3 linked regions of the Niveibacterium microcysteis genome follow. The protein of the gene in region 1 interacts with the protein of each later gene in a pairwise test. Links are inferred from orthologs where the notes say so. Each region holds a gene or a part of one and is shown on either strand. Other genes may lie near its edges.

Region 1 (2,678 bases):
GGGGAAACCCGGAATCGCACCGTCGTGGTGCGAATTGCTTCCGGATGCGGGGCAAAACGGTGCGGCGATGCGGGCGGGGATATCGCAAGGCGCGATCAAACGGTGCGCGGACGGGGTTTTCGAGTCTGTGGCACGGATTCTGCATTAGGCCCGTCACCACGATTCTCATCCCATGACGGAGATTGAAATGCGCAAGACCCTGATCGCTACCGCCCTGATCGCTGGCTTTGCCGCTTCCGGTTCGGCCATGGCCGAAGAAGCCAAGGCGCCCTACACGCTGACCGGAAACTTCACGCTGGCCTCGGAATACATCTATCGCGGGATCACGCAGACCAACCACAAGCCTGCCATTCAGGGCGGCATCGACTTTGCGCACGAGAGCGGCATCTACCTCGGCACCTGGGCGTCGAACATTAGCTGGCTGTCCGATGCAGGCGGTATCAGCGCCCCGATCGAGATGGACTTCTACGGTGGCTACAAGGGCACGGCCGGTGACTTCGGTTACGACGTCGGCCTGCTGCAGTACTACTACCCGGGCACCTACCCGGATGGCTTCACCAGCCCGAACACGCTGGAAGGCTACGTGGCCGGCAGCTACAAGTGGATCACGCTGAAGGGCTCGTACTCCTTCACCAACCTGTTTGGCGCCAAGGCCCCGAACGGTGACAAGACCAGCGGCAGCTACTACCTTGATGCAACGGGCACCTTCCCGGTTGCCGAGGGTGTGAACCTGGTTGCCCACGTCGGTTACCAGAGCGTCAAGGGCTTCGATGACGCGTCCTACACCGACTACAAGCTGGGCGGTACCGCCGATGCGCTGGGCCTGACCTTCGGCCTCTTCTACAGCGGCACCAACGCCAAGGGCGACGCGGGCGAGTTCTATCACAACGCGTTTGACAAGGACATGGGCGCTGGCCGCGTCCTCTTCACCGTAGGCAAGACTCTCTAATTCCGGTTTAGCACACGGCATCCCTCCCCCGGGATGCCGCGTTCCACCCAAGGAGCCAACATGAAATTCGTCACCGCCATCATCAAGCCGTTCAAGCTTGACGAGGTGCGCGAGGCCCTCAGCGCGATCGGCGTGCAGGGCATCACCGTCACCGAGGTCAAGGGCTTCGGCCGTCAGAAGGGTCACACCGAGCTGTATCGCGGCGCAGAGTACGTCGTCGACTTTCTGCCCAAGGTGAAGATCGAAATCGCAATCGCCGACGACCTGCTCGACCAGGTCATCGAAGCGGTCGAGAAGGCCGCCAGCACCGGCAAGATCGGTGACGGAAAGATCTTCGTCTTCGATCTCGAACAGGCTATCCGCATCCGCACCGGCGAGACCGGCGCTGAAGCGCTCTAAGGCAGACAAGGAGATTTCGACATGAAGAAGATGCTCGCGATCCTGCTGACGGCGCTGTCCGTCGGTATCGCAGCCCCGGCCTGGTCCTCGGATCAGAGCAATGAGGCGACCGGCGCGGTTGCCACCACCGAAGCGGCCAAGCCGGCTGCGGAAGCCCCCGCTGCTGACGCCAAGCCGGCCGACGCTGCGCCGGCCGCCACCGCCGAAGCGCCTGCTGCTGCGCCCGCCGCTGCGGAAGCTGCACCGGCTGCTGCCGCGCCGGCCGCAACCCCCGCCCCGAACAAGGGTGATACCTCCTGGATGATCGTTGCCACGCTGCTCGTGACGCTGATGACGATTCCGGGCCTCGCGCTGTTCTACGGCGGCCTCGTGCGCTCGAAGAACATGCTGTCGATCCTGATGCAGGTGTTCGTGATCTTCGCGCTCTGCGTCGTGCTGTGGACGGTGTTCGGCTACTCGCTCGCCTTTACTGAGGGCAACGCGTTCATCGGCGGCTTCGACAAACTGTTCCTGAAGGGCATCACCCCGGATTCGGGCGCAGCCACCTTCTCGAAGGGTGTCTATATCCCCGAACTGATCTACGTGATGTTCCAGGCGACCTTCGCTGCAATCACGCCGGCCCTGATCGTCGGCGCCTTTGCTGAGCGCATGAAGTTCTCCGCGGTGCTGCTGTTCATCGTGCTGTGGTTCACCTTCTCGTACCTGCCGATCGCTCACATGGTCTGGTACTGGGCGGGCCCGGATGCCTACACCGACGCTGCTGCTGCCGACAAGGCCGCCGCGACCGCTGGCTTCCTGTTCCAGAAGGGCGCGCTCGACTTCGCTGGTGGCACGGTGGTGCACATCAACGCTGCGATGGCCGGCCTGGTCGGTGCCTTCATGGTTGGCAAGCGTATCGGTTACGGCCGTGAAGCAATGGCGCCGCACAGCCTGACGATGACGATGATCGGTGCTTCGCTGCTGTGGGTGGGCTGGTTCGGTTTCAACGCCGGTTCCAACCTGGAAGCCAACGGTGCTGCCGCGCTGGCCTTCGCCAACACCATGGTCGCTACCGCGATGGCTGCGCTGGCTTGGCTGTTCGCTGAATGGCTGATCAAGGGCAAGCCCTCGATGCTGGGTGCTGCGTCGGGTGCTGTTGCTGGCCTCGTTGCAATCACCCCGGCTTGTGGCTTCGTCGGCATCATGGGCGCACTGATCATCGGCCTCGCTGCCGGCCTGATCTGCCTGTGGGGCGTCAATGGCCTGAAGAAGCTGCTTGGTGCGGATGACGCGCTCGATGTGTTCGGCGTGCATGGCGTCGGCGGCATCCTGGGTGCCATCCTGACCGGCG
Region 2 (2,978 bases), 460 kb from region 1 along the record:
CGGTGGAACAAGTCCTCGCGGAACAAGCCGTCGCGAACCCGCTGCTCAAGGTTCTGGTGAGTCGCCGCAATCACGCGGACGTTGGCGCGAATCGGCTGGTGACCGCCGACCCGATAGAAATGGTTGTCAGAGAGCACACGCAGCAGCCGTGTCTGCAACTCCGGCGGCATGTCGCCAATTTCGTCGAGGAACAGCGTGCCGCCTTCGGCTTGCTCGAAGCGACCACGACGTTGCGCAGTGGCGCCGGTAAAGGCACCCCGCTCGTGGCCGAACAGTTCGGATTCGAGCAGATCCTTCGGGATCGCTGCCGTGTTGATGGCGATGAAGGGTTGATCCTTGCGCGGGCTATGACGATGCAATGCGCGGGCAACGAGCTCCTTACCGGACCCCGACTCACCGTTGATCATCACCGTGGCATGCGACTGCGAGAGGCGGCCGATGGCACGGAAGACCTCTTGCATCGCGGGCGCCTGGCCAAGGATTTCCGGCACGGTCGTACTTTCCTCGGCGGCCGGACCGCGGTGACGGCTCTCTTCGATCGCACGGCGCACCAGCTCGACAGCCTGATCGACGTCGAAGGGCTTCGGCAGGTATTCGAAGGCGCCGCCCTGGAAGGCGGACACTGCGCTATCGAGGTCCGAGTAGGCGGTCATGATGATCACCGGCAGGCTCGGATAACGCGCCTTGACCTTCTCCAGCAACACGAGGCCCGACTCCCCCGGCATGCGGATGTCGCTCATCATCACCTGCGGCGGCGCGGCGCCGGCGTCAAGCTCGGTGAGCGCTTCGCTGGCCGAGCCAAAGCTGCGATGGGGAATGTTCTCGCGGGTGAGTGCCTTTTCGAGGACCCAGCGGATGGAGCGGTCGTCGTCAACAATCCAGATCGGATTCATGGTGTGCACTTCTGTAAGGGGTAAGGACTGCGGACCCGCCTCGGACCCGCACGCCTTAGCACTCACTCTTCGCTGCGAATCGGCAGCACGATGGTGAAACAGGTCCGGCCAGGCTGGCTCTCGACGTCGATCATGCCCTGGTGCTGCTCAACGAAGCTCTGCGCGATCGAAAGGCCGAGGCCGCTGCCGCTGTCGCGGCCTGACACCAGGGGGTAGAAGATCCGGTCGCGGATCGATTCGGGAATGCCGGGGCCGCTATCGATCACCCGCAGTTCCAGCGCGAGCTTGTGGCGCTTCTTCGCGAGCGTGACCTGGCGCAGCGCACGGGTGCGCAGCACCACTTCGCCCTCACCCTGCATCGCCTGCGCCGCATTGCGCGCAATGTTCAGGACCACCTGAATCAACTGTTCGCGATCGCCGGTCAGCTCCGGCAGGCTGGTGTCATAGTCGCGCCGCACGACGACGCCCGGAAACTCCGCACGCACAAGGCGCAGCACGCGCTCAAGTACGTCGTGAATGTTCACCGGGCCAGGCTGCATCGCACGATGTGCGTTGAGCAAGCGCTGCATCAGATCCTGCAGGCGATCCGCCTCGGCGATGATGACTTCCGTGTATTCCTTGAGCTGCGCGTCGTTGAGTTCGCGTGCCAGCAATTGCGCCGAGCCGCGAATGCCGCCAAGCGGATTCTTGATCTCGTGCGCGAGGTTGCGAATGAGTTCGCGGTTTGCCTGTTGCTGCTCGATCAAACGCTCTTCGCGCGCGACTTTCAGTTGCGCATCGATCGGGCGGAATTCCATCAGCAGACGCGCGCCGAAAACGTCGACCGGCGTCGCGGTGCAATCCACATGCAGGGTGTCGCGCCCGGCGCGCGCCAGCACGAGGTTCTGCCCGGTGTAGCTCCAGTTGTTGGCCAGCGCGTTGTCGAGTGCAGCGTCGAGCCCCGGGGGCTCGCCCAGCAGCGCGGTGAGCGGGCGGCCGACCGACTGGCGTGCGCTGACCTCAAACAGGTTTTCCGCCGCAGGGTTGATGTAACGAACGACACGCCCATCATCGACCAGCACAACAGCCGATGCGAGCAGATCGAGCCCAGCGATCCGGGCGTCGGTATGCGCCGGCGGCGTGGGGTCAGAAGACAGGGTTGCGCGAGTCATGCGGAGCAATGCGAGCAAGAAGCGCGCCAACCGGATTTCTTCGTTGCCGAAGCGAAGGCTTGCAGCGAAGCGCGCCTGCGAAACAACATTGTCGCGTCACGCCCAAGCACCACGCGGCGCAAGCAATGAGCGCGCGACCGACTACATCAACGCAGCTTGGCGATTTCCGCCCGGATCGCTTCGATATTGCGTTCATGCAACTCGACCTGATCCTGGAATGGCTTCAGACGCTCCTGAACCTTGGCGAAGTTCTTCTCGGCGCCGCTGCGCGCGCCTTCCTGCTCGGCAAGTTCCTTCTTCGCGGACTCGAGCGCCCGCTCTTCCGTAGCCAGTTCCGTTTCGAGGATCTTGCGTCGGTCGCCATCGCGACTGCGCTGCGTTGACGCATCAACCTTCGGGAACTCCGCCGGCGATGCCGATGCGGCAGGCTTTTTGGCCGACGGACCGGGCACGGACGACACGTTCTGATCGCGCGACAACAGCGTGCAGCCCTTCTCGCCAATCTTGGTGTTCGTGTAGGTGATCTTGCCCGACACCGGATCGACACACTTGAAGATGTCGGCATGGGCCGGCAGCGAAGAGAGAAGCGCCGCAACAGCGGCCAGACAGCGAATCGTGGACATGCAGACGTCACGCGGGTGGACGGGTCGTCGAGTGTAGGCGCCGACGCGCCGGCTGCCAAGCGCCGACACGATTCGATGCACTTTCACGCTGGCGCCGGACAAAAAAAAGGACGGGCAAGCCCGTCCTCTCTGTGCTTCGGATCGACGAATCGATCAGAGGCTGTAGTACATGTCGAATTCGACCGGGTGCGTGGTCATGCGGATCTTCGTCACGTCTTCCATCTTCAGCGCGATGTAAGCATCGATGAAGTCGTTCGAGAACACGCCACCGCGGGTCAGGAACTCGCGATCCTTGTCCAGCGCTTCCAGGG
Region 3 (3,164 bases), 1.8 Mb from region 1 along the record:
TACTCAGGTTTTGGTGTGTCGGGTGAGGTGATCGAACGAGAAGCGAGTGGCTTCCATGCGCGCGTCGTGCAGCATGAGTGCGACCACCTCGACGGCGTGCTTTACCCGATGCGGGTGCAGGATTTCCGCCGCTTCGGCTTCACCGACATCCTCTTTCCCGGGCTGGATGCGGTTGGCGACGACTAAAGGAACGGTCGTCGCCCGATCGCTATTGCTGAAGGCGTGCGAGTAGCGCCCCTTCGAGCCGCACGACAGCGCTTGTTGCGCCCAGCTCGGGGCCGGAGATCAGGAAGGTATCCTCGGCTCGCTCGCCGAGCGTAGCGATCTTCGCTGTATGAAGATTCACCCGGCATTCCGCCAAGACACTCGCGATATCGAAGAGCAGCCCAGGCCGGTCGGCCGCTGCAACTGACAGGATGTAGTGCTGACCGCGCTCGTCGGGCCGGATTGCCACTTCCGGCGTAATCGGAAAGTGCCTGACCTGACGGGAAAGGCGCCCGGAGCCGGGTTTGTCGATGGGCCCCTGATTGCGTAACCGCTGCGCGAGGTCGTGTTCGATCAGCGGAACGATGTCGCGGTAGTTCTCGTCACCACTTGGGTCCATCAGCACGAAGCTGTCCAGCGCATAGTTGTGGCGCGTCGTATGGATCTTGGCATCCAGAATGCTCAGGCCTTGGCGGCTGAAGAAACCGCACAGGCGCATGAACATGTCTTGCGAATCTGGCGCGTAAACCATCACCTGAAGGCCTTGCTCCACCTGGCTCGGTCGCGCCTTGACGACGGCCTCGCCCCCCGCGGGGCGGTAGTACAGCATGCGCGTATGCCAGACGATCTCGTCGATGTCGTGGCGCATGAAGTAGACGGTGTCGAGTTCTTCCCACAGCGGGCGTTCAACGCCCTCGACGAGGCCGTAGAAGCGCAGGCGTGCCCGCGCTTCGTCCTGGCGTTCGGCCAGGCCCTTGGCCTGTACCGGTGTATCGCCCCGTAGCAGGCGCTGTGTGGTCAGGAAAAGGTCTTCAAGCAGCTTCGCCTTCCAGCCGTTCCAGACCTTCGGACTGGTGCCGCGAATATCTGCGTGGGTCAGCAAGTACAGCGCCGTGAGGCGTCGTTCATCCTTGACCAGCGCCGCAAACCCACGAATGACGTCTGGGTCCGAAAGATCGCTCTTCTGGGCGATCTGCGACATCGTCAAATGCTCGCCGACCAACCATTCGACGAGGTCGGTGTCTTCGGGCGAGATGCCGTGGTCTTCGCAGAAATGGCGTGCATCGCTCATGCCCAGCTTGGAGTGATCGCCGCCGCGTCCCTTGGCGATGTCGTGGAACAGTGCCGCAATATAGAGGAGCCAGTTGCGGTCGAATGCACTGATCAGGCGAGTGCACAGCGGATACTCGTGCGCGTGCTCATCCATCGTCATCCGGCGCACGTTTCGCATGACTTGCAGGATGTGCTGATCCACGGTGTATACGTGGAACAGGTCATGCTGCATTTGCCCGACGATCTGTCCGAATGCAGGGATGTAGCGGCCGAGGATGCCGTACTGATTCAACCAACGGAAAACGTGCGTAATGCCCTGCGGTTGCTGGAACAGGGCGACGAAGCGCCGGCGGTTTTCCGGATTCCGGCGAAACGCAGCATCAACCCGGCCTCGGCTCTGCCACAGGGCGCGAAGGGTGCGCGCCGTCATGCCTTTGAGTTCGTCGTGCTGCTCCAGCAGCAGGAACGCGTCCAGGATCGCCGACGGCTCTTTGATGAAGAGCTTGTCATCGAGTACGTCGAGCAGATTCTGTCGTTTGCAGAAACGCGCATCGATCGGTGTGGGCGTGTCCAGGCCGCTGGGCAGGATGCGGCTGGCGAGGTTCTGCAACAGCAGCGCGTTGAGCTGGGTGACCTTCTTGGCGACCAGGTAGTAGCGCTGCATCATGACTTCGGACGCGCGGCGCGTCGAAGTGGCGCTGATGCTGAGCGAGCGAGCGAGGGCTTCCTGGTGGTCGAACAGAATCCGGTCTTCCCGTCGGCGGGTAAGGCGGTGCAGCCGGATCCGCAAGTTTTGCAGGAAGCGCTCTGACTTGTTCAGTTCGGCGCATTCTTCCTGTGTTACGAGCCCCTGTTCGGCGAGCGCCTCCCAGCTTGAGCCAAGGCCTGATGCGAGCGAAATCCAGACGAGCGTTTGCAGGTCGCGCAGGCCGCCCGGGCTTTCCTTGCAATTCGGCTCGAGCGAGTAGGGGGTGTCGTTGAACCGGTTGTACCGCTGCTCCTGCTCCGCTCGCTTGGCAATGAAGAAGCTCGGGAGATGCAGTGCGGCGCGATGCTGGGCGAGGAGACTGGCAACGAGCTCTTCGTCGCCGGCCAGCCAGCGTGCTTCGAGCAGATTGGTCTGGACGGTAACGTCGCGCTCGGACTCCTCAAGGCATTCCTCGATGGTGCGGACGCTGTGACCGACCTCAAGCCCGATATCCCAAAACACCCCGACCAGCTGTTCGATGCGTTGGCGAGCTGCGCGCTCCGGCTCGTCGCCGAGCAGGATCAGGATGTCGACGTCCGAATGTGGATACAGATGGCCGCGTCCATAGCCGCCAACGGCTACAAGCGCTGAATTCGGCGGCAGGCTGGCTGCGGACCAGAGGTCTCGGAGGACGCCATCGACGAGCTCGGCGTTCTCGCAGAGAAGCCGAGCCGGATCTGGTTTCGCGTCGAACTTTTCGCGAAGCTGCGCGCGTCCGTCGGTGATTCGTTTGCGCAGCGTCTCTGCGACCGACCGAAGGTCGTCGCTGCCAACAGGGCTGTTCATCGGCTCAGGCTGCGAACTGTTTCGCGACGATATCCGGAATCGCGGGGGTGCCGGATGAACGGGTCAGGACCTCGACGCCGGTTTCGGTGACCACGACGGTGTGTTCCCACTGCGCGGACAGGCTTCGATCCTTCGTGACAATGGTCCAGCCATCAGGAAGCTCAGAGATCGCGGCCTTGCCGGCATTGATCATCGGCTCGATCGTGAAGATCATGCCCGGCTTCAGCTCGAGCCCAGTGCCAGGGCGGCCGTAATGCACCACTTGCGGTTCTTCATGGAAGTTCCGGCCGATGCCGTGACCACAGAACTCACGTACCACCGAGAACCCTGCGGCCTCTGCGTGGCGTTGAATTGCGTGGCCGATGTCACCCAG

Evidence for each region. Proteins that work in one complex are often made in the same cells at the same time.
Region 2: the proteins of glnK (region 1) and glnL interact in binary tests that used the Escherichia coli proteins (3 or more experiments, as listed by UniProt). The link is inferred for Niveibacterium microcysteis from one-to-one orthologs.
Region 3: the proteins of glnK (region 1) and JY500_RS11435 interact in binary tests that used the Escherichia coli proteins (3 or more experiments, as listed by UniProt). The link is inferred for Niveibacterium microcysteis from one-to-one orthologs.

Annotation. Positions count from the first base shown.
Region 1 is NZ_CP071060.1:4,375,366-4,378,043, reverse strand. It holds glnK (P-II family nitrogen regulator), read left to right. Parts: upstream 1-1,009; coding sequence 1,010-1,348; downstream 1,349-2,678. Other genes in the region: JY500_RS19835 (ammonium transporter), read left to right, coding at 1,370-2,678; JY500_RS19845 (TorF family putative porin), read left to right, coding at 173-949. UniProt on the Escherichia coli protein: Involved in the regulation of nitrogen metabolism. Regulates the activity of its targets by protein-protein interaction in response to the nitrogen status of the cell.
Region 2 is NZ_CP071060.1:3,912,960-3,915,937, forward strand. It holds glnL (nitrogen regulation protein NR(II)), read right to left. Parts: upstream 2,045-2,978; coding sequence 956-2,044; downstream 1-955. Other genes in the region: ntrC (nitrogen regulation protein NR(I)), read right to left, coding at 1-893; JY500_RS17765 (DUF4124 domain-containing protein), read right to left, coding at 2,191-2,667; glnA (type I glutamate--ammonia ligase), read right to left, coding at 2,821-2,978.
Region 3 is NZ_CP071060.1:2,530,516-2,533,679, reverse strand. It holds JY500_RS11435 ([protein-PII] uridylyltransferase), read right to left. Parts: upstream 2,792-3,164; coding sequence 209-2,791; downstream 1-208. Other genes in the region: map (type I methionyl aminopeptidase), read right to left, coding at 2,796-3,164; def (peptide deformylase), read left to right, coding at 1-186.